DNA from 3 places in the Alteromonas sp. CI.11.F.A3 genome. Region 2 is predicted to be linked to each of the others. Evidence: predicted binding sites of a transcription regulator. Region 2 holds the regulator's gene; each other region holds the start of a gene.
The links. Region 2 encodes FNR, which switches genes on or off when oxygen is low (the NO sensors DNR and NnrR bind a similar motif). Its sites were predicted from a motif close to TTGATCTAGATCAA; they were not measured.
Positions count from the first base shown of each region.

Region 1 (6,509 bases), 360 kb from region 2:
AGCCGCACCCCATCGCGCCGCGGCCTTTGAAGGCGCTAACTTTCTAATGGATATGCTTAAGCAATCTGTCCCCTTGTGGAAAAAAGAGTTTACCCGAGATGATTCACGTTGGGTTGAGGTAAAAGCCTCAGACGACAAGGCCGCTTTGGCGTGGTTACGAGAAAAATAGAAATGGCGGTTAGCGCAAAGATACTTGCTTGTTCACGAATAATACCCGCGAGTTTGAGCACGGGAGTAGGTAAACTTATAGGCAGCGCGGGTACGTTTCTGTCTGTTGTCTTTTTTACTCTGAGCTTTGCTTGCAATGCGGTAGTATCAAACACGTATCTTGAGTCGGATAATGATTCCGCTAATTATGGCAAAGCAGTGCCCATCTTGTCTTCGCCATTACGGGTAGCAGTAGCCGCAAATTTTGCCAAGCCCTTACGAAATATCGCCAATGATTATTTTAAGAAAAGCGGGCAGGAAGTCAGCATTACCGTTTCTTCCAGTGGAACCCTATTTGCACAGCTTACCCATGGTGCACAGTTCGATGTATTCCTCTCTGCCGATACTGCTAGGCCAAATGCGCTGGTAGAAGCCGGGCGTGTTAACGGTGAAGATGTGCATGTTTATGCTAAAGGTAGGTTGGCCTTTCTGTCATCGAATACCACAGCTTCAACACCTAATTTTACCGCTGCTTCCTTGGCTGGGAAAAAGCTGGCTATCGCAAACCCTAAACTTGCTCCTTATGGCAACGCAGCAAAACAGTATCTTGTTAATACCAAGCAATGGAACACTGTTTCCCCGCATATTGTGATGGGGAAAAACGTACTTCAAACCTATCAGTTTTTTACTACAGGTAACGCCGACTATGCCTTGGTGGCATACTCACTTACACTGACAGATAAGCAAATTAATGAGGCTGGTGGGCGTGCTGCTACGGCATTGCTCATTCCCGATACCCTGCATCAGCCTATATTACAAAGCCTTGCGGTTACTGCTGCCGCCGATAGAAAAGCCGCAGCGTCAGCATTTTCTCGTTATTTATTGTCGTTAGAAGTACAGGAAACCTTACCCAATTGGGGTTACCAACCCGCTAATGATTCACCACCGGTTAGCGGAAATTCGCGTATTAGTGAGAGCAAGAAAGTAGACAACAGTGCCACTAGAGGCTTACCGTAAATGCTAGAGAATAACGCCTTTGCCGCAGTAGGCTTAACCCTAAAATTGGCGTTTTTAACCAGTGTGCTATTAATGGTACTGGTTACGCCTTTGGCGTGGAAGTTAGCAAATTGGCAGCATAAATTAAAACCCGTGTTTATGTCGGTGCTTGCATTACCCTTGGTACTTCCGCCCACCGTGCTCGGGTTTTACCTGCTGGTGGCGTTTTCGCCGCAAAGCCCAGTAGGGGAAGGGTGGCAATGGCTCACCGGCCATCAACTTGCGTTTAGTTTTGATGGCTTAGTAATAGGCTCTTTTATTTACTCGCTCCCTTTTGCGTTACAGCCGCTGTATAGCGGCTTTACTCAACTCGATAAACGGTATGTTGAAGTGGCGCATTCATTAGGTTTTGGAAAAATTGAGACGTTTTTTCGCATCATACTCCCCATGTGCAAAGCGCCGTTTATAGTGGCATTTGGCCTTAGCTTTGCCCATACCATAGGTGAATTTGGTGTGGTGCTAATGATTGGAGGCAATATTCCAGGTGAAACCCAAGTGCTCTCAATTGCGTTGTATGAGCATGTTGAAGCCTTAGAATATGGCCAAGCACATGCACTTTCGTTAGGGCTACTGCTGTTTTCATTTTTGCTGCTTACGCTGCTGTATCGCTTTAATGGAAAAGGAGGGCAAGGTTGGAGTTCAATGTCTCGTTAGTAAACCGCATTAGTGCGAAAGCCGTGTTGCCAGATTCCATGCAAGTTGTGGGTATTACCGGGCCGTCAGGTGCCGGGAAAAGCAGCTTGCTTCGCGCGTTAGCGGGGTTCGAGCCTGAAGCGACGGTAAGTGTTAATTGGTTTGGCGAAGGCGCTAAATCAATAGCTAACGCTAAAGCGGGTTCAGCTACAAAGACGGTAAACGCGATAAACAAAAATAGCGCGCTTGCCCCCGTGCGAGTGGGCTTAGTATTCCAACAACCTATGCTATTTCCTCATGTAAATGTAAAAGGTAATTTAGCACTGGCGCAACGTCATGCAGGCAGCAAAGCGTTAGCGCTAGAGCATGCCCTTGCTGGGTGTGAGTGCGAACACTTGTTGCATAAATCAATAGATAGCCTTTCAGGTGGCGAAGCGCAGCGAGTGGCGTTAGCGCGAGCACTAGTTAATGGGCCAGATGTGTTAATGCTTGATGAGTCGTTAAGCGCATTAGATGCTACGTTACGCAGTAAAATCCTACGATTTTTAGTAAAAACCTGTGGGCGCTTAAATATAAAATTGATCATGGTGTCTCACGATGTTCAAGACTTAGCCTTATTTTGTGATGGGCTAATAGCTATTGTAGATGGGGTGGTAGACGTAACCGGCTCAGTAGCTTACGTTATGGCAAAAATCGCCAGCCAAGGTAGCGTAGAAAATCCCTGTGCCATATTAGAAGGTGAGATAATTCGAAACTCGGATGATTTTCCTCACCCGTTTACTCGTTTAAACGTAAGCGGCAATATATTGTACGCTAAAGCGACCGTTCAAAGTGATAACGAACAAAATAACTACACTGAACATGGGCTAAACTCGAACCCGCGTCAAGTGCGAGGAAAAATAGCCGTTTTTGCCAGTGAAGTGAGTATCGATACCAATACACAAGTGAACGTACCCTCTAGTAGTATTTTGAATGCGCTACCGTGCGAGGTGGTGAAAATTTATCACCCTAAAATACTGCAATCAAACAACCCGCAATCTAACAGCCAGCAACTTCAAACCGCAATCGTAATACTTACCCACGGTGATCAAACGCTATATGCCAGAGTAAGTACTTTATCGATTGAAAGGTTGAAACTTGAACCTGGTTTGTCCGTGGTGGCCAGGTTCAAACTTCAGTAGATGTGCAGCGCGCTTTAAAGCGAGGCGTTTGATATTTCCGCGATCTAAATTCCCACGACCTCCATTCTCGCGATATAAATCCTCGCGATCTGAACTCCTGCTTCCTAAATCGCAGTAGAATAGCGCGAGATATGATGGTCTTTATTAAGGTAAGCATCAAACCTTGCACATATTGCTCTTATGTAAATCCGAGACTTATCTGGAACACTAATATAACGGTCGCTAAGCTCAATAATACCGTCGGCCACCAAGGATTTAAGGCTTGTTAATTCAATACAGAAATAGCCATTGAAGTTAATATCGTACTTATCTTCAATGTCTTTTTTGTCTAAATACAAATTGCACATTAAAGACATGATCACATCTCGGCGGATACGATCGTCTAAGCTTAACGCAATGCCATTGGCCGTTAGCGGTGAGTCGTTATCTAACCGGTTATAATAGTCTTTAAGTTGCTTAGGGTTCTGACCATACGCATTGCCTATTGTGCTAATAGCCGATACACCTAAACCAAGTAAGTCACTGTTTTTATGGGTAGTGTAGCCTTGAAAGTTTCGGTGTAATACATGGTTGTGCTTAGCCATGGCTAAAGTATCACTGGGTTTAGCGAAGTGATCTAAACCAATCATCTCAAAACCTGTTTTAGTAAAGCTCTCTACTGCCATTTGGTGCAGTGCCGCTTTTTCATCAGGGGTAGGTAGAGTATCTAACGGTATTTTTCGCTGGGCTGCGAACCTATCGGGTAAATGGGCATAACTAAAAAGAGAGATTCGGTCGGGAGACATGGCTTTTACCGCCACTACCGTGGTGCGAAACTTCTCCATAGTTTGTTTGGGTAAACCATAAATCAAGTCTAGATTAACCGAGGTATAGCCTATGTTTTTTGCACTAAACACTAATTTTGCAATGTGAGCCGTACTTTGAACCCGATTGATAGACTGCTGAACATCCACATTAATATCTTGCACACCGAAGCTAACGCGGGTGTAACCTAACTCATTTAAATCCTCTAAGTAATCACAAGTCACATTTCTAGGATCTAACTCAATCGAAAACTCTGCATCACTGGAAATAAGAAAGTGTTTCTTAATCAGATACATTAAATAGGTATGTTGTATTGCTGAAAGGAAGCTAGGAGAACCTCCACCTAAATGAAGCGCTACCACTTTTTTATCTTTATATAGCGACTTTTTCGCTACCATCTCTTTTTCAATATAGCTAAGGTAATGGTCGGCTTTTTCGTTGTGGCGGGTCACTATTTTATTGCAGCCACAGTAATAGCAAAGCGCTTCGCAGAAAGGGATGTGAATATACAAACTTATGGTATCGGCACCGCAGTTTTCAGACGCGCTCTCTAATAAGCCGTCATTCACCGCCTCAAATTTAAGTGCAGTAGGGTAAGAAGTGTAACGTGGCGCCTGTTGTGCATACTTTGTAATTGTACTTGTGGCTTGTTCAATTGGCGAATTCATAGTTATCTTCTGCTTAGTTTGCTAGTAAAGTAGCGAAAGACCCACATACACGGTGTCTTTCTTTCGTGTTAAACCCATTTCATCATTAATAGTAATGCAAACTAGTAAGGTGTTTATTGATCTCGTTCAAGGTTTTGCTCTTAAACATACTCATTATAGTCAGTTTTCCAATTTTGCTAGTGCAAGGCTTGCGGGTAAGGAAAAAAACGCTCAAATTACCGGAACCTACGGGCAGTAGAGTGGGCTGTTGCCATTGCATTAACAAGGTCGCGAGCAAAGCAGATTTTAAAGACCATGCGCATTCAAAATCTTCATTGGCGTTATTAATTGCGGGAGATTCCGCCGCCGCTGGTGTGGGAGTATCTACCCAAAAACAAGCACTATCTGGGTGGCTAGTGGAAAGCTTATCAGCAAATTACTGCATTAATTGGGAGTTAAAGGCCAAGACAGGAGCTAACAGTACTGATTTGTTATCCATGTTGCAGCGGGCTAAACCAAACTCTGAACCTACTGTTGATTCTAATTCAACGCCGCCTTCACTACTTACTTCTACGCAAATACTCAATTCTACCTATGACTTCCACACGCCTATTGAATGCAGAGCGTTTGACGTGGCGGTAATTTCAATAGGGGTTAATGATGTTACTGGTTTTACTTCTTTGCGGAAGTGGCGTAGCAACCTAACGCAAATAATTGAAATACTAAAAGCGCGATACCAGTGTAAGTTTATTGTATTTACTGCGCTGCCTCCCATGCACGAATTTCCCGCGCTACCTCAACCATTACGGTGGGTATTAGGGCAAAAAGCGAAGTACCTTAATGCAGCCTTGCTAAAGCTGGTGAACAAATATCATGGGGTTAACGTACTCACCCTAACGCTAAATCCAATAGATAATAGCCAATCAAACAACACACACAATTACATGGCCGATGACGGTTTTCATCCGCAAGTTGCGGGCTATCATCTGTGGTCTAACGCTGTTGTGAAGTTAGTGAACGAAGAACTTGATGAATTGGTCGGTAAAAATAGCCATGTTGGTTGAAGCTGGAAGGTTCACCCCTACAATGCATTATTCATTTATCAGGTGTTGAAAAAACAACAATATTTAACGGCTTCGCGCTGGAGGTGCAATGAAAAAAGTAACAATAGATATGGTGTCAGATGTAGTTTGCCCTTGGTGCATTATTGGTTACGAACGTCTACAAAAAGCCATCGCGCAATTAGACGATATAGAAGTAACCATTCAATTCCACCCGTTTGAACTTAATCCGAACATGCCGCAAGAAGGCCAAGACGTTCGTGAACATATAATGGAAAAATACGGGCTTACACCAGCACAAAGCGATCAAAACCGACAACAACTTATTGATGCAGGTGCATCAGTTGGTTTTGAGTTTGATTACTTCGACGGCATGCGCATGGCGAATACCTTCAATGCACACCAAGTGCTGCACTATGCAGGGGAAAAAGGTAAGCAAGAAGCGCTAAAATTACGCTTGTTTGCCGCATATTTCAGCGAAAGAAAAAACGTGAACGATACTGACGTGTTAGTAAGCGAAGCCGTGTCTGTAGGGTTAAACGAGCAAGAGGTACGTGAACTTTTGGCTAATCAAACTTACGCCGATGTGGTTCGAGAGCACGAGAACTTATGGTTGCAACGTGGTATTCAAAGTGTGCCTACTTTTGTGATTGGCAATAATGGTGTTGCAGGCGCACAAGACCCAGACACTTTAGCGCAATTTATTGTGCAAGCATCAACCGAGCAATGAGTAACCAGCTAATACACCTTTTAGCCCAGTGGCATCCGCTAAAGGATTCTCACCAGTGGGTGCTGGGGCTTATTTATAAAACGGAAGGCTCTTGTTACAGAAAAGCCGGGGCTGTGATGTTGTTCAGCGACGCAGGGCACCAGCTTGGTGTGTTAAGTGGGGGCTGCCTTGAGTCAGATATCAACAAGCAAGCCCAGCGGGTAATGCAAGATGGTAAGTATCGCACAGCGGTTTATGATGATAACGACGA
Region 1 is NZ_CP136708.1:2,189,839-2,196,347, forward strand. Features, by position in the region: gene R1T43_RS09435 (molybdenum cofactor biosynthesis protein MoaE) at 1-169, shown strand, start outside; gene modA (molybdate ABC transporter substrate-binding protein) at 151-1,164, shown strand; gene modB (molybdate ABC transporter permease subunit) at 1,165-1,857, shown strand; gene R1T43_RS09450 (ATP-binding cassette domain-containing protein) at 1,836-3,017, shown strand; gene hemN (oxygen-independent coproporphyrinogen III oxidase) at 3,122-4,489, opposite strand; gene R1T43_RS09460 (SGNH/GDSL hydrolase family protein) at 4,729-5,532, shown strand; gene R1T43_RS09465 (DsbA family oxidoreductase) at 5,621-6,259, shown strand; gene R1T43_RS09470 (XdhC/CoxI family protein) at 6,256-6,509, shown strand, end outside.
Region 1: the regulator FNR is predicted to act here: its motif matches at 4,606-4,619, upstream of hemN (oxygen-independent coproporphyrinogen III oxidase).

Region 2 (6,509 bases):
GGCATTGATTTAAGCTTACCGCCATGAAACATGTTCAAAAAGAAGGTTTCTAGCATGTCATCACGGTGGTGACCGAGTGCAATTTTAGTGGCGCCTAATTTTTTTGCCGTGCTGTATAAAATGCCGCGACGTAATCGCGAACAAAGTGAGCACGTGGTTTTACCTTCTGGCACTTTATCCATAACAATAGAGTAGGTGTCTTCTTCTACGATTTTGTACTCTACCCCCACACTTTCAAGGTATTCAGGAAGTACGTGCTCTGGAAATCCTGGCTGCTTTTGATCGAGGTTAACCGCAATAATGTCAAAATGAATTGGCGCAATGCGCTTTAAAAACATAAGAATATCAAGCATAGCGTAACTGTCTTTACCGCCAGACAAGCACACCATGACTTTATCGTTGTTTTCAATCATGCCGAAATCAGCAATCGCTTTGCCTACATTTCGACGAAGTCGCTTTTGTAGCTTGTTAAAGCTGTATTTTTGTTTATTTTGAGACGCGGTTAACGGAGCGTCCGCACGGTTTGTGCCTGCACTGGTCATATCAATAGCTTGGTTACTGCGAAAAAAACCATTATACAGTAATCAAGTAAAATTGAATGTGTGAGGTTAAGATTTTTTGTATCTTGTTGGCACGGGCTGCTACAAAATGCCAATAGCGCTAAAGGCTAAAACCAATAGCGCTTCAAGCTACAAAGCTACGCTAGCGAACCGTGCCAACAGACTGTGTTTAAATGTTTATCTATTAGCGTGAAAGAGGCGAAATAAAGCCGTCTGGTTTTATTGCCAGTACATCACACACCAGCTCATCTATAACATGTTCAGCAGTGTTACCTATAAGGGCCGCAGAAATACCAACTCGGCCAACCGTGCCTATGATCACCAGTTCGGCATCTATATCTTTGGCTATTCTTGGAATCACTTTTTCAGGTAGGCCTTCTTTAACGTAACAGCGCTCACTATCAATAGCATACTTTTCGCTGTGTTTGTTCATCTCAAGTTCGTGATGGTGCTTTACTGCGTTGTTGTACGTATCAGGGTCGAACTCCGGAACTTCAATCGCGATATTAAGCGGTGTAGCAGGATAGCTGTTAACCAAATTTACGTTGCCACTGAGTAGCGCGGCATAATCGTTAGCAATGACTGTGATTTTGTCGTTGAGTAGCGCATGTTCGTCGTCTTCACTGCCTACATTGACTGCCGCAATAATTTCACCATTGTCGGGCCATTCATGGTCTTTTACCAACAATACGGGGGAGGGACATTTTCTAAGTAGGTGCCAGTCTGTTGGAGTGAAAATAACAGAAGCTAAATCGTCATGGCGTTTGGTTGCTTTAACAACCAAGTCTATATTGTTATCTATTACATAATGCACCACAGCTTCAAAGGCGCGGTTGTTCCATTCAACAACAATATCGGTTTTTTCAAACCCTAAATCGCTAAGGGTTTTACGTAACCAACCCGCATGTTCCTTAGTGACCGCATCGCGCATTGCTTCGCGATCATCAGGGCTGAGCATGGTAGTCATATCATAAGATAAATCGTAAACCACCAGCATGGCGGTGACAGAAGCCCCTGTCTTTTTGGCAAGTTCGTATGCACGGCTAAGCGCAGGTTGAGTATCTCTATCGGCTTCAATGACCGCTAAAATACGTTCATACTTAATCATAACCCCTCCAAACATCGTTAGAATTTTGGTTGCTACAATTTAAGTGTAATACCTATTTGCTATTACGTAACTTGTTTTAGATCAAAAGCTTTGAAGATTAGCTATTACAGGCAATATTAGGTGCAACCACAGACGATAAACGTCGTGACATCTCATCAAAATCTAAAATAGTAATGAGTTTACCGTCCACCTGAATAATATTTTCTTTTTGAAAACGGCTTAGTAGGCGACTAATGGTTTCAATAGTTAAACCAAGGTAGTTTCCGATTTCATTTCGCGTCATCGTAAGGTGAAATTCTTTGTTTGAAAATCCACGCTCTTCGAAACGTTGAGAAAGCTGTGAGAGGAAATACAATAGGCGTTCTTCTGCTGAGCGCTTATTAAGCAACATCATGAGGTCATGATCTTGTTTAATTTCCGCACTCATAAAACTCATTATTTGATGTCTTAACTTGGGGAACTGAACTGACATCTCGTCTAGGGTTTCATACGGTAATTCGCACACCATCGCAGTTTCTAATGCCTGAGCATAACTTTGGTGCTTGTTTTCCCGTAATGCGTCAAAGCCGATAATATCGCCAGGAAAGTGAAAACCTGTAATCTGCTCTTCACCATCTGAGTTGGTGACGAAAGACTTAAAAGAGCCGGTGCGTACTGCGTAAAGAGAGTTAAATGTATCTCCCGACTTTACCAGTAAATCACTCTTGTGAAGGGGTTTCTTTCGCTCAATAATATCATCTAAAGATTCAATCTCAGTCTTGTTTAGCGCAACGGGCAAACATAAGTGACTGAAACTGCAATTTTGACAATGAATTGAGAATTGGCTTCCTTTGCTCATAGGTTCAAACTATAAATAGGGTCGACTTAATATAATCTTACTCTTTTGTTTATGAAATTGCTGCATAAATTAAAAAGAGCGCGTAAATAGCCAATATTCCTGAAAAGCATTGCCTTACCACGGGGTGCCTAAAACCGGCTATAAGGTACTGACTACCTGCACTGGCCGCTAGCAAGGTGGGCAGGGTGCCTAACCCGAAAAAGAGCATAATAGCTGCGCCATCAATGGCAGAGCCTGATGCTAATGACCATGTAAGTGTTGAATAAACCAGTCCGCAGGGAAGCCAGCCCCATATAAAACCGTACGGGAGCGCATAGACTGGACTTTTGAACGGTAGGAAGCGTTTAGATAAGGGCTGAATAGCTTTAAATAATCCGCGCCCCATTGCTTCAATGTAATTTAAGCCTTGCCACCACTTACCTAAATAACACGCTAAAAGCAGCAGCATAATGCCACTAATTAAAGACAAAACGGGTTTAGCAATTGGCACAAATTCGGTGGCCATTTGGCCAACAGCGCCTGTAATAGCACCGGCTAACGTATAACTGAGGATACGGCCAAAATTATAAGCAAGGGTGTAGGGCAAAGCGGCTTCATTACTTGGTGTTACTGTGCGTAGTGCAGCAACTATGCCGCCACACATACCCACACAGTGCACGCCGCCAGCAATGCCAATGAAAAAGGCAGAGAATATATTAATCTCTGTCATTGGTTTCTTTGCGTTGTTGCAATTGCTTACGTTGCTCGGCTAGTTTCTTTTCATCACCTGACAAATCATCATCAAACAAAATGCTATAGCCCTGTCTATCAAGGTCTTCAAACTGATTGGTTTTTACCGCCCAGAAAAAGATAACCAGCGCCAACGCAACAATGATGATAGCGATGGGAATTAATACGTAAATGATACTCATATTATTTACTTAATAACCTAGTTGAATTGGTGACCACAATAATACTACTGAGTGACATGCCAACCACGGCCATCCAGGGAGAGAGTAACCCTGACACCGCAAAGGGGAGAATAATAATATTGTAACCTACCGACCATGCGATGTTTTGCTGAATTTTGCGTTTTGCTTGTTGGGCCACTGAAAATAAGGTGGGGACAGACAGTAGACTGTCGCCTAGCAAAATAACATCGGCAGCCGTTTTCGCTACATCGGTGGCGTTTCCTACGGCAACTGCCACATCTGCGCTAGCAAGAACAGGGGCATCATTTATACCGTCGCCCATCATCATGACTTTGCGACCTTGCTTTTGCAAAGTGTGCACTTGAGAATACTTTTGCTCCGGCGACAAGCCACCTTTTGCTATATGAATAGGTAAACTGGCAGTAAGTGTATCAACGTTTTTCTGTGTATCGCCACTTAGTACTACGAGTTGATGTTCATCCAGTGCGGTGAGTGTGGCTAAAGCATCTTGACGCAAACTATCATTTACGCAGAACGCGGCCATTAATACGCCATCGGCACACAAAAACACGTTTGCCGGTATGTCTACTTTTGCGGTGGTTGATAAGTTACAAAATACGGCTGACCCCATGGTGAAAGCCACATTGTTAATCTCACCACTAATGCCGCCACCAGGTGTAACCGTAAATCCATTAATTTTATTAGGTGGGGTTTTGTTCTGTGACTTAACAGCTTCGTTATCGAAGGCACGAGCAATAGGGTGTTCAGAACGAGACTCTAACAAAGCGGTAAGCGCCATTACCTGCACCGGATCTACACCTTTAGCAAACCAGCGCTGTTGTAGCGAGAACTTACCTTCTGTCAACGTGCCGGTTTTATCAAGGGCGATGGTATCAATATCGGTAAGCTGTTCTAACGCATCAGCACGCTTCAATAAAATGCCCTGACGATTCAGCTTCGCCATAGCGCAGGTTAACGCCGAAGGTGTGGCTAAGCCTAGTGCACAGGGGCAGGTTGCCACTAATACAGAGATAGTGATCCAGAAAGCCTCTTCGCTGCCCACGTAAGACCAGTAAACGTAGGTTAATGCAGATATAAGTAACACAGAGAAAACAAAGTAGCGTGAAAAGTTATCGGCAATTTGAGCCGCTTTTGGCTTACTTGCCATCGCGCTGGCTTGTAAGCGTACGATTTGATTGACCAAGGCATGCTTTAAGCTCTGAGTCACTTTAACCGTTAATGTGCCATCTTGGTTTACCGTACCACCATACACTAAATGGCTGGCCGATTTACTAACCGGGTTAAACTCACCAGTCAGCATAGACTCATCAACTGCGGCAGTACCATCTAGCACAATACCGTCTACAGGAATGGTTTCACCGGGCTTCACTAGTACCACATCATCAGGCATTAATAGCTTCGCCAAACACTGAGCAATGCTGCCATCAGTTTCAATTTTTGCGGCCGAGACGGGAATATACTGCATCATGTTGGCAGAAATTTGTGCCGCACGGTGCCTACTTCTATGCTCTAAAAACCGGCTTAAAAGGAGTAAAAAGATAAACATACATATAGATTCAAAATACACTTCACCTTGCTCTAGCAAGGTTGAACGTAAACCTGCAAAGTAGGTACCAAATACCGCAAGGGTGACCGGCACATCCATATTTACGGTTCTTGCGCTTATGGCCTTTAAAGCGCCTAAATAGAACGCGCTACCTGAATAAAGGACAACGGGGGTGGTAAGGGTGAGTGCTACCCAATAGAAGTATTGACGGGTTTCTTGCTCAATGGCACCAAACCAGTCGAAGTAAAGCCCAGCCATTAGCATCATTACCTGCATGGTCATAATGCCGGCTAAACCTAACTTTTTGATAAACGATTTTTGTTCACGTTTATAGCTAGCTTCATGTTCATCGGGGTGGAACGGTGAGCCAACATACCCTATGCGTTTTAATGTGGTGAGTATTTCGCTAAGTTTAATAACACTGGGTTCCCAGGTTATTAATGCGCGGCGCTCTTGAACATTTACGGCTACTTGGGCAATGCCTGATACTTTTGAGAGTTGTTTTTCAATCAACCAACCACACGCGGCACAGGTAATGCCTTCAAGGGTTAGCTGTATTTGTTTGTGTTGGCCTTCATCAAAAACAAATTCTTCTTGAAGGGCGGGATCGTCATATACGTTGAGCGCAGACAATGCATCTAAAATACCATCGTCCGACTTTTGTGCTGGTTCGGTTCTAAACTGGTAATAGTCTTCAAGTCCATTATCAACAATGGCTTGGGCAACTGCTTGGCAACCTGGGCAGCAGAGCTGCCTAGTTTCACCTAATATAACGGCTTCATATTTATGTGTTGCATCGTTAGGTAACGCGCAATGAAAACAAAGATTCTCGCTCATTACGGGTTAAACTTGATGGCGCCAGAGTAGGGAAGTTGAAGCGTATTTTGTACTTTCCAACTATCATCAACAGGAGAAAGCGAAACTTGCCATTTACCCGTAAGGTCTTTTTCAACAAAGCCGCGGTAAATACCATTCGCATCGCGACTTAGTAATACACTCGCATCACGCTCTTCCATGGTGACATGGTAAAAGTTCAGTTTAAGGGCGTTTCCTTCTGCTGGAATACCCGAATGGAACTCTACCGAAATACTGCCATCGGTAATGGTTAAGTCTGTTGTAATGTTCTTGCGTTTCGCTATGGCTTCTTTATCGAGCCGTGCATTGATCGCTTTACCTTCTTTGTAGTAATCGTCTACCACTAAGCTATCTTCGGTTGAAATAGCCAGTTTCAATAACACGCCACCCATTACTAATGTAATTAAGGGAACGGCAATAAGGAACCAGGGCCAGAATTGTTTATACCAGGGTGTATTCATTAATTACATCAACTCGTTTACTACAGAAAAACTGGCGCGATAGGAAAGATATGGCATCCAGTTGAAGAGGGTTATTTTCTCATAAAAAAAGCCCCGTGATAACGAGGCTTTTTAGCATTATTGTTGGTTATACGAATTTAGTCGTTAGAAAGACTATAAACGTACGATGCAACAACGTGGATTTTGTCATCACCCAAGGTTTTCTTGAA
Region 2 is NZ_CP136708.1:2,549,271-2,555,779, reverse strand. Features, by position in the region: gene ttcA (tRNA 2-thiocytidine(32) synthetase TtcA) at 1-542, opposite strand, end outside; gene uspE (universal stress protein UspE) at 745-1,668, opposite strand; gene fnr (fumarate/nitrate reduction transcriptional regulator Fnr) at 1,766-2,506, opposite strand; gene R1T43_RS10960 (sulfite exporter TauE/SafE family protein) at 2,556-3,215, opposite strand; gene ccoS (cbb3-type cytochrome oxidase assembly protein CcoS) at 3,202-3,417, opposite strand; gene R1T43_RS10950 (heavy metal translocating P-type ATPase) at 3,419-5,821, opposite strand; gene R1T43_RS10945 (FixH family protein) at 5,821-6,300, opposite strand; gene ccoP (cytochrome-c oxidase, cbb3-type subunit III) at 6,438-6,509, opposite strand, start outside.

Region 3 (6,509 bases), 2.2 Mb from region 2:
AAAGGGCCGCTGTTTGGTCTGCCTGTTTTACTGAAAGACAATATTGAAACCAGCGAGCTACCGACTACCGCAGGCGCGATGGCGCTTGTTAATAATGATACAAAGCGAGATGCCCCTATTGTGGCTCGCCTAAAAGCTGCGGGCGCCATTGTGTTAGGTAAAACTAACCTTTCTGAATGGGCTAACTTTCGGTCTGAATCTTCTATTAGTGGTTGGAGCGCCGTAGGCGGGCTAACCCGAAACCCGCATATGTTGTCTCGTAGTGCATGTGGCTCTTCGTCTGGTTCTGGTGCTGCGATGGCATTGCGTTTGGCATCTTTAGCGGTGGGCACTGAAACCAACGGTTCTATTATTTGCCCTTCTTCAATGAACGGTATTGTAGGTTTTAAACCCACCGTTGGGCTATTATCGCGTACCCACATTGTACCCATCTCGTATACCCAAGATACTGCAGGCCCTATGACCGCAAACGTTAACGATGCATGGTTAATGGCTTCAGTGATGGCAGGTGTAGATCCTAAAGACAGCGCCACTAAAGACGCTAGCAAGTATATGCTTAGCGCACCGCAGCAAAGCATGTTAGCGACCGATTTAAAAGGCGTGCGCGTTGGCGTTGTGCGATATCGTCAAGGTGATAACCCTCATGTGCTTTCTACTTATGAAAGAGCCCTAAGTAGCTTAACTGCTGCAGGTGCTGAAATGGTGGAAATTAGCGATTTCAAACAACCTGAAAGCTTTTGGGCAGACTCTTATCAAGTGTTACTCAGCGAGTTTCATTACACGATAAACGAATACCTTGAAAATAGCCCTGCGGATATTCCTGTGCGCAGCTTGTCGGAACTTATCACTTACAATCAAGCTAGCACTCGAGAGCTCGCGCTATTTAATCAAGATATATTCGAAAAGGCCGTGAACACAGACGATACCAAGAGCCAAAAGTACACCTCAGCGTTAGCGCTAGTGAGGGAAACCGCTAAACAGAATGGTATTGATGCCTTAATGGCAGAGCACAAGGTTGATGTACTTGTGGCACCTTCAAATAGCCCCGCTTTTCTGATTGATGGCGTGTATGGCGATCACTCCCCAATGGGCTTTATTGGTATTGGGTATTTGGCGGCTATTGCAGGTTACCCGCACCTTACAGTGCCCGCGGGTGAGGTTAAAAATCTTCCGGTGGGGATCAGCTTTATTGGCAAGCAATGGTACGATGAAAAAGTGTTACGCATTGGCAGTATATTTCAAGCGAAGCATGGGGCGTATATAAAGCCTGGTTTATTACCAAGCCGCCTACATAACCCCGAGTTGTTAAAGGCTGTGAAAGGGCTGTAGTTAGTTTAAACAGCTTAATGTAATTGCAAAAAAAAGCCCCAGTGTCGCTTCATATGTGCGCGAGACTGGGGCTCTTTTAATAATTCGCGTTATTAGCCTGGGCGTTTAACCCACGCACTACACCAACCATTGGCATTAACCAATTTGTTAGGGAATATGGCACAAGGGCGGTGTTGTTCACCGTCGGCACCTTGAATGTACATGCAGTTATTACATTTAGCACCGTCTACAGTAGACGCCGCAGTATAGTTTAATGCTTTCGCGCTTGGATCATCTGCTTGTAATTGTTCTTGCGCATTAGCACGTAACGCAACGCTTCCTAACGTTAGACCTATCAAAGATGTACCTGACAATTTCAGAAAGTCACGACGGTTTACAGACTTCATAATTCTCTCCAATTGAGATAATAACGATAATGATTCTTTTTTACTCAGCGCCTAAAACGCAAAAACCTGCCGCAAGGCAGGTTTTGAATAATCTAATTATACTATAACCCGTGGCGTTTGGATCTAATACAAAGCAATAAAGATTTGTTGATATAGATTAACTGTTGCCACCTGAACAACGCCTGAACAGCTAGCAAAATCAATGTTATATGGCATATACGCGCCGTTAATTTATGCGCCAGTTGCTAAACATGAATTATTTTTTAGTTATGCTCGTCTTTGTTAAAGGCTCGTTGGGTTTAGCATAAGCATATTGGGCTATCTTATGCGTACTGTGATAAGTGTCTAGCCCCGAAATGCACGAGGTTTGCAATGATTCAATATCAACATAACCATCTTCGGCGATAGCATTTTTTGGATTGGTATTTTCAAGGGCAGCGCTTGGTGCATTGCTTCGCTTAGTTATAAAGACCTCTTGAATTTCACCTATAATCATTTCGGTTTGATTACACAACGTAAAATGCTGTTCTACTTTCAAGCCCATCTTTACTGCGCTTTCTTTAACGTAAGGCGCGCTGAATGTGTCACTAAACCAGGGCGTTAGCCCAACCTCTTCGAACTCACTCACTCCATTATCGTACCGCGCAGACGTTTGATGCGCTTTGTCAGTCCAGCTCGTGTGAACATGATTTAACGTGAACACGCCTTGCTGCTTAATATTGGATAGAGAATCTCGCTGTACAGTGTGCGGACGCATAATAATGCCCAGCAATGGTGGGTTGGCCCCCACATGAACCACAGAACTAATAATCGCTAAGTTGTTGAATCGGCCATCGGTAGTGCCAAGTAAAGAGGAAGATTTAAAGCCTGATAAGCTATTTATAAAGTTGGCGCGATATCGTTGTGGCAGTGCATTGATGTCTTGCAACGAAAAGTGGGTACTACTGTCAGGCATTTTCCTGCTCCGCAATAATATTTAAGTCTTCGCCTTGTTGATAGACGCCAAGTTCAATAGGTTGGCAACATACTTGGCAATCAAGTACCTGCACCTGACCAACATCATTAACCTCGTCAATTTCTACATCATTGGCTGCCATGCAATAAGGGCAAGAGAATTCCATCGATCTCGTTAAGCTCATGATTTCCTCGTATGTGAATTACGTTGTGATAGTTATTACGAGTAAAGTAGAAAACTGGATTGACTGCCAACTTAGCATTGTGACTTAACAAACCACTACGCAAAAGCCCGTGCACCCACGCATGAAATAAAAAGGGAAAAGGTTGAATAATAGGGCTGTATAAATATACACTAATCAAGTATGCAATAGTTTGGTTTTATAATGCGAAAAGATTTGCCACCACGATATTACTTAGCCCACTTTTTTGAATTCTTAGCATTCTTTAAAGGGGCGAATGCTGCGTTGTTAAGCGATAACGCGCGTGACTTTATAGAAAGCTTTAACCAGTTAGATGCTGATAAGCAATGCATCATCGTGCGTGCGGCTAATCGTAAATATGCGGTCATTGATAGATCACAGTTTTCTTATGCAGAAATAGGGAACCCTCAGCAGCAAATTGATGAACTGATTGAAGCTAAGTGGTTCGGCGATTTGCACCATGCTTCGCTACAAGATATTGCAGGCGTACTGACTAAAGACGCGATTTTAAGGTTGTTAGGTGAATACGGTGCCACTCAAGGTTTGGCATCATTAACTAAGCCCGTGCTTGTCTCGCGCTTAGAAGCCTGTATCAATCAGCATGGCTGGCCTGAAGGGTTAAATGAACATACCTACTTAGTGTGTTTGTTTGATGCACCGCTAAAATTTTTATTATTCCTTTATTTTGGCAATACCAAAGGTAGGCTAAATCAATTCTCTATGCGCGACTTAGGCGTCATGCGTACGCGGGGCGATTCGGTGTCAGACATTACCCGTTTCGACAGTAAAGCAGATGCTGAAGCAGCCTGGTTTTATGCAAACCAATTAGAAAAGCTCCCTTTTCTTTCGTCAGCACAAGCTAATGCATTAGCCCAAGACTCCTTCCCCAACAGCGATGGCGTATCGGCTACGTTTTATCGCGATCAGTTTCTGTATGCATTAGCGTTAAAGTTACTAGGCGAGCACCGAGAACAGGCACTTCTTTTGCTATATCAAGCTCAAAGCGATAAAGCGAAAGAGAAATGGATTAGAGAAAGCTATAAAGACGGCAACATCGATAGTGTTAAGGAAGTGCTAGAACACATTATCGATTCGCCACCTTCCGATACGCTGCTGGCGTTTGCTGAAGATTTTTACGCTAGGAAATACCATAAAAAGCGCACCAGTGCAGTGACCGATATGCTAAGAAATGCAAGCCGCACTATTGATATTGATGTTAGCCAGAATCAACAGGTAGAGCGTGGCGTATTAGCCCATTATAAACGCTTGGGTATTGCTGGTTGGCGCACCGAGAACCGATTATGGCGCAGCTTGTTTGGGCTAACCTTTTGGGCACAGTTATATGAAGAAGATACGTTAGTCACTGAGTTTGACAGGCGGCCACTATCGCTTAAACAAAACAACTTTTATGCCCGTTTTGGTGGCAGTATTGAAGCCTTATTTGAACGGTTAGATAGCAAAGATAAGTTTCGCCACCACGTGCACAAAATGGCGACAGCCCACTATGGCAAAGTGAATAGCTTATTCATGTGGAGCAGCCACTTGCTTGAGCCTATCGATGCTCTTATCAAGCACGGGGAGCTTAGCGCTATCGTTAATCTGCTTCGAATGATGAGTGAAGATTTTGCCTCTTTAAGCGACGGCTTCCCTGACATTATGGTGTTTGATGAAAAGCTACGCTTTGAAGAAGTCAAAGCGCCGGGTGATCAGTTAAGACGCAATCAATTGGTGTCTATTCAGAGGTTGCAACGTGCAGGGTTTGAAGTTGCTGTTACTACGGTAAATTGGCATCGCGATCCTAACCAGCCTTATGTGGTGGTTGATATTGAAACCACAGGGGGCAACAACAGCTACAATCGAATTACTGAAATTGGCATGGTGAAAATTGTTGCGGGCGAAGTGGTGGATACTTATCAAACCTTGATCAACCCGCAGCGACGAATTCCGGCTACCATCACACGTCTTACCGGTATTTCTGATGATATGGTGGCTGATGCCCCATTATTTGTAGAAGTCGCTGAACGTATTGCTAGCTTTACCGACGAGGCGGTATTTGTGGCGCACAACGTTAATTTTGATTATGGCTTCATTAAGCAAGAATTTGCACGGTTAGAGCTTCCTTTCAAACGACCTAAGCTGTGTACAGTTCGAGAAATGCGAAAGGTGAACCCAGGGCTACCCTCATATTCATTGGCTAACCTTACTCGGCATTTCGATATTAAAATGGAGCAACATCACCGCGCGCTCTCTGACGCAAAGGCGGCTGCAGCTTTACTTGATATCATTCTAACGATGTCTGCCGAAACGATTAAATAAATGTAAGGTTAGGTAAGGCTAGGTAAGGTGAACATTTTTTCTATATTAGCGTAAAAGTAGTGTTAAATAACAAGAGCTAGCAGTATGCGATATATCGAAGAGCAACATAACGAAGAGCATCCTTCAAAAAAGCGCCCGTCAAAAGAGCATCCAACAGAGATTTATCCCTTAGAGCGTCAGTCTAAAGGGCGGTTTACCGAGGTTGAGCAATCTCGCGTAATTGAAATGGCGTGGGAAGATAGAACCCCTTTCGAGGCAATCGAAAAATTATATGGCTTGCCTGAAAAAGAAGTTATTAAACTGATGCGCAAGAATTTAAAGCATAAGACATTTAAAAATTGGCGAGCAAGAGTGTCTGGACGCAAAACCAAACACGAAATTTTACGTCCAGCTGGCGTAGAAAGAGGATATTGCCCTTCTCAGTACAAACCTAAGAGTGCGAATAAGTAACCTATTCTTCCGCTGGCTTCAACGGCTTTACGGCAGTGACTGGCAGAAGTAGCATCATGAGTTGCTGACGCCAAGGCGTGGGGAATAACGCCGTAGAGCCGTCTTGTGCAGGCTTAGTCTCTGAAATTTGTTGTTTATAGGCTTTATAGTCGGGGCAGCTTTCTTTAAGGCTTTCAATGCGACTTAACACCGAGTCGATAAAAATAGCAGGGCTACGTTGGGTGTTCTGCTTTAAATCTAGTACCAGTTCACGCAAAACATAGGCTTCCCATTCAGAACGGTATTCTCGTTCTAGCTTACTAGGGGCGTGGGAAAGATCTGCCATTTCTTGTTGTAACTTCACTTCGTTTTCGGGCTTATCGTAAAGCACACGCAGGGCAAGCAAAACGTCGATAGACAGGCGTGAAACAGGGAGTTGAGATTTTAGTTCTTCGTAGCGTTTGGGCACCTTGTTAACCTTTTTACCTAAGTGGTAAATATTGAAAAATGAGCAGTAATCGATAGCGCTTTGTGTTAGTAGACACTACCATACTTTAGTAAGCCGCTGTAGTAAATGACTGCGCTAACAAGCGGTTATGTGAATTAAAAAAACGTAATGCGCTGTTGCTGAACTTTAGTGTGTGGCACAAACGTATGAAAGGGTGCACTGTCAAAGTGCGTACGCGTTCTTGCTGTTTGGCCCATCATTTTGGTGGGCCTTTTTTATTGCTCAAATGACACCTTTATGCCAGCAAGTAGCCTACTAACGCTGTCTACCACATCGGCACGAATAAACCACTCTGTGTCATTAATAAGGGTAATGTCACCGCTTATTTCAGCTGAAGCGCCATGCCCGGTACCTAAAAAATCTTCAGTTAGCTCAGCCCTAGGA
Region 3 is NZ_CP136708.1:333,443-339,951, forward strand. Features, by position in the region: gene R1T43_RS01470 (amidase) at 1-1,329, shown strand, start outside; gene R1T43_RS01475 (high-potential iron-sulfur protein) at 1,422-1,715, opposite strand; gene R1T43_RS01480 (flavin reductase family protein) at 1,972-2,670, opposite strand; gene R1T43_RS01485 (CPXCG motif-containing cysteine-rich protein) at 2,663-2,854, opposite strand; gene R1T43_RS01490 (exonuclease domain-containing protein) at 3,056-5,188, shown strand; gene R1T43_RS01495 (TIGR03643 family protein) at 5,414-5,638, shown strand; gene R1T43_RS01500 (hypothetical protein) at 5,640-6,086, opposite strand; gene R1T43_RS01505 (hypothetical protein) at 6,341-6,509, opposite strand, start outside.
Region 3: the regulator FNR is predicted to act here: its motif matches at 1,863-1,876, upstream of R1T43_RS01475 (high-potential iron-sulfur protein).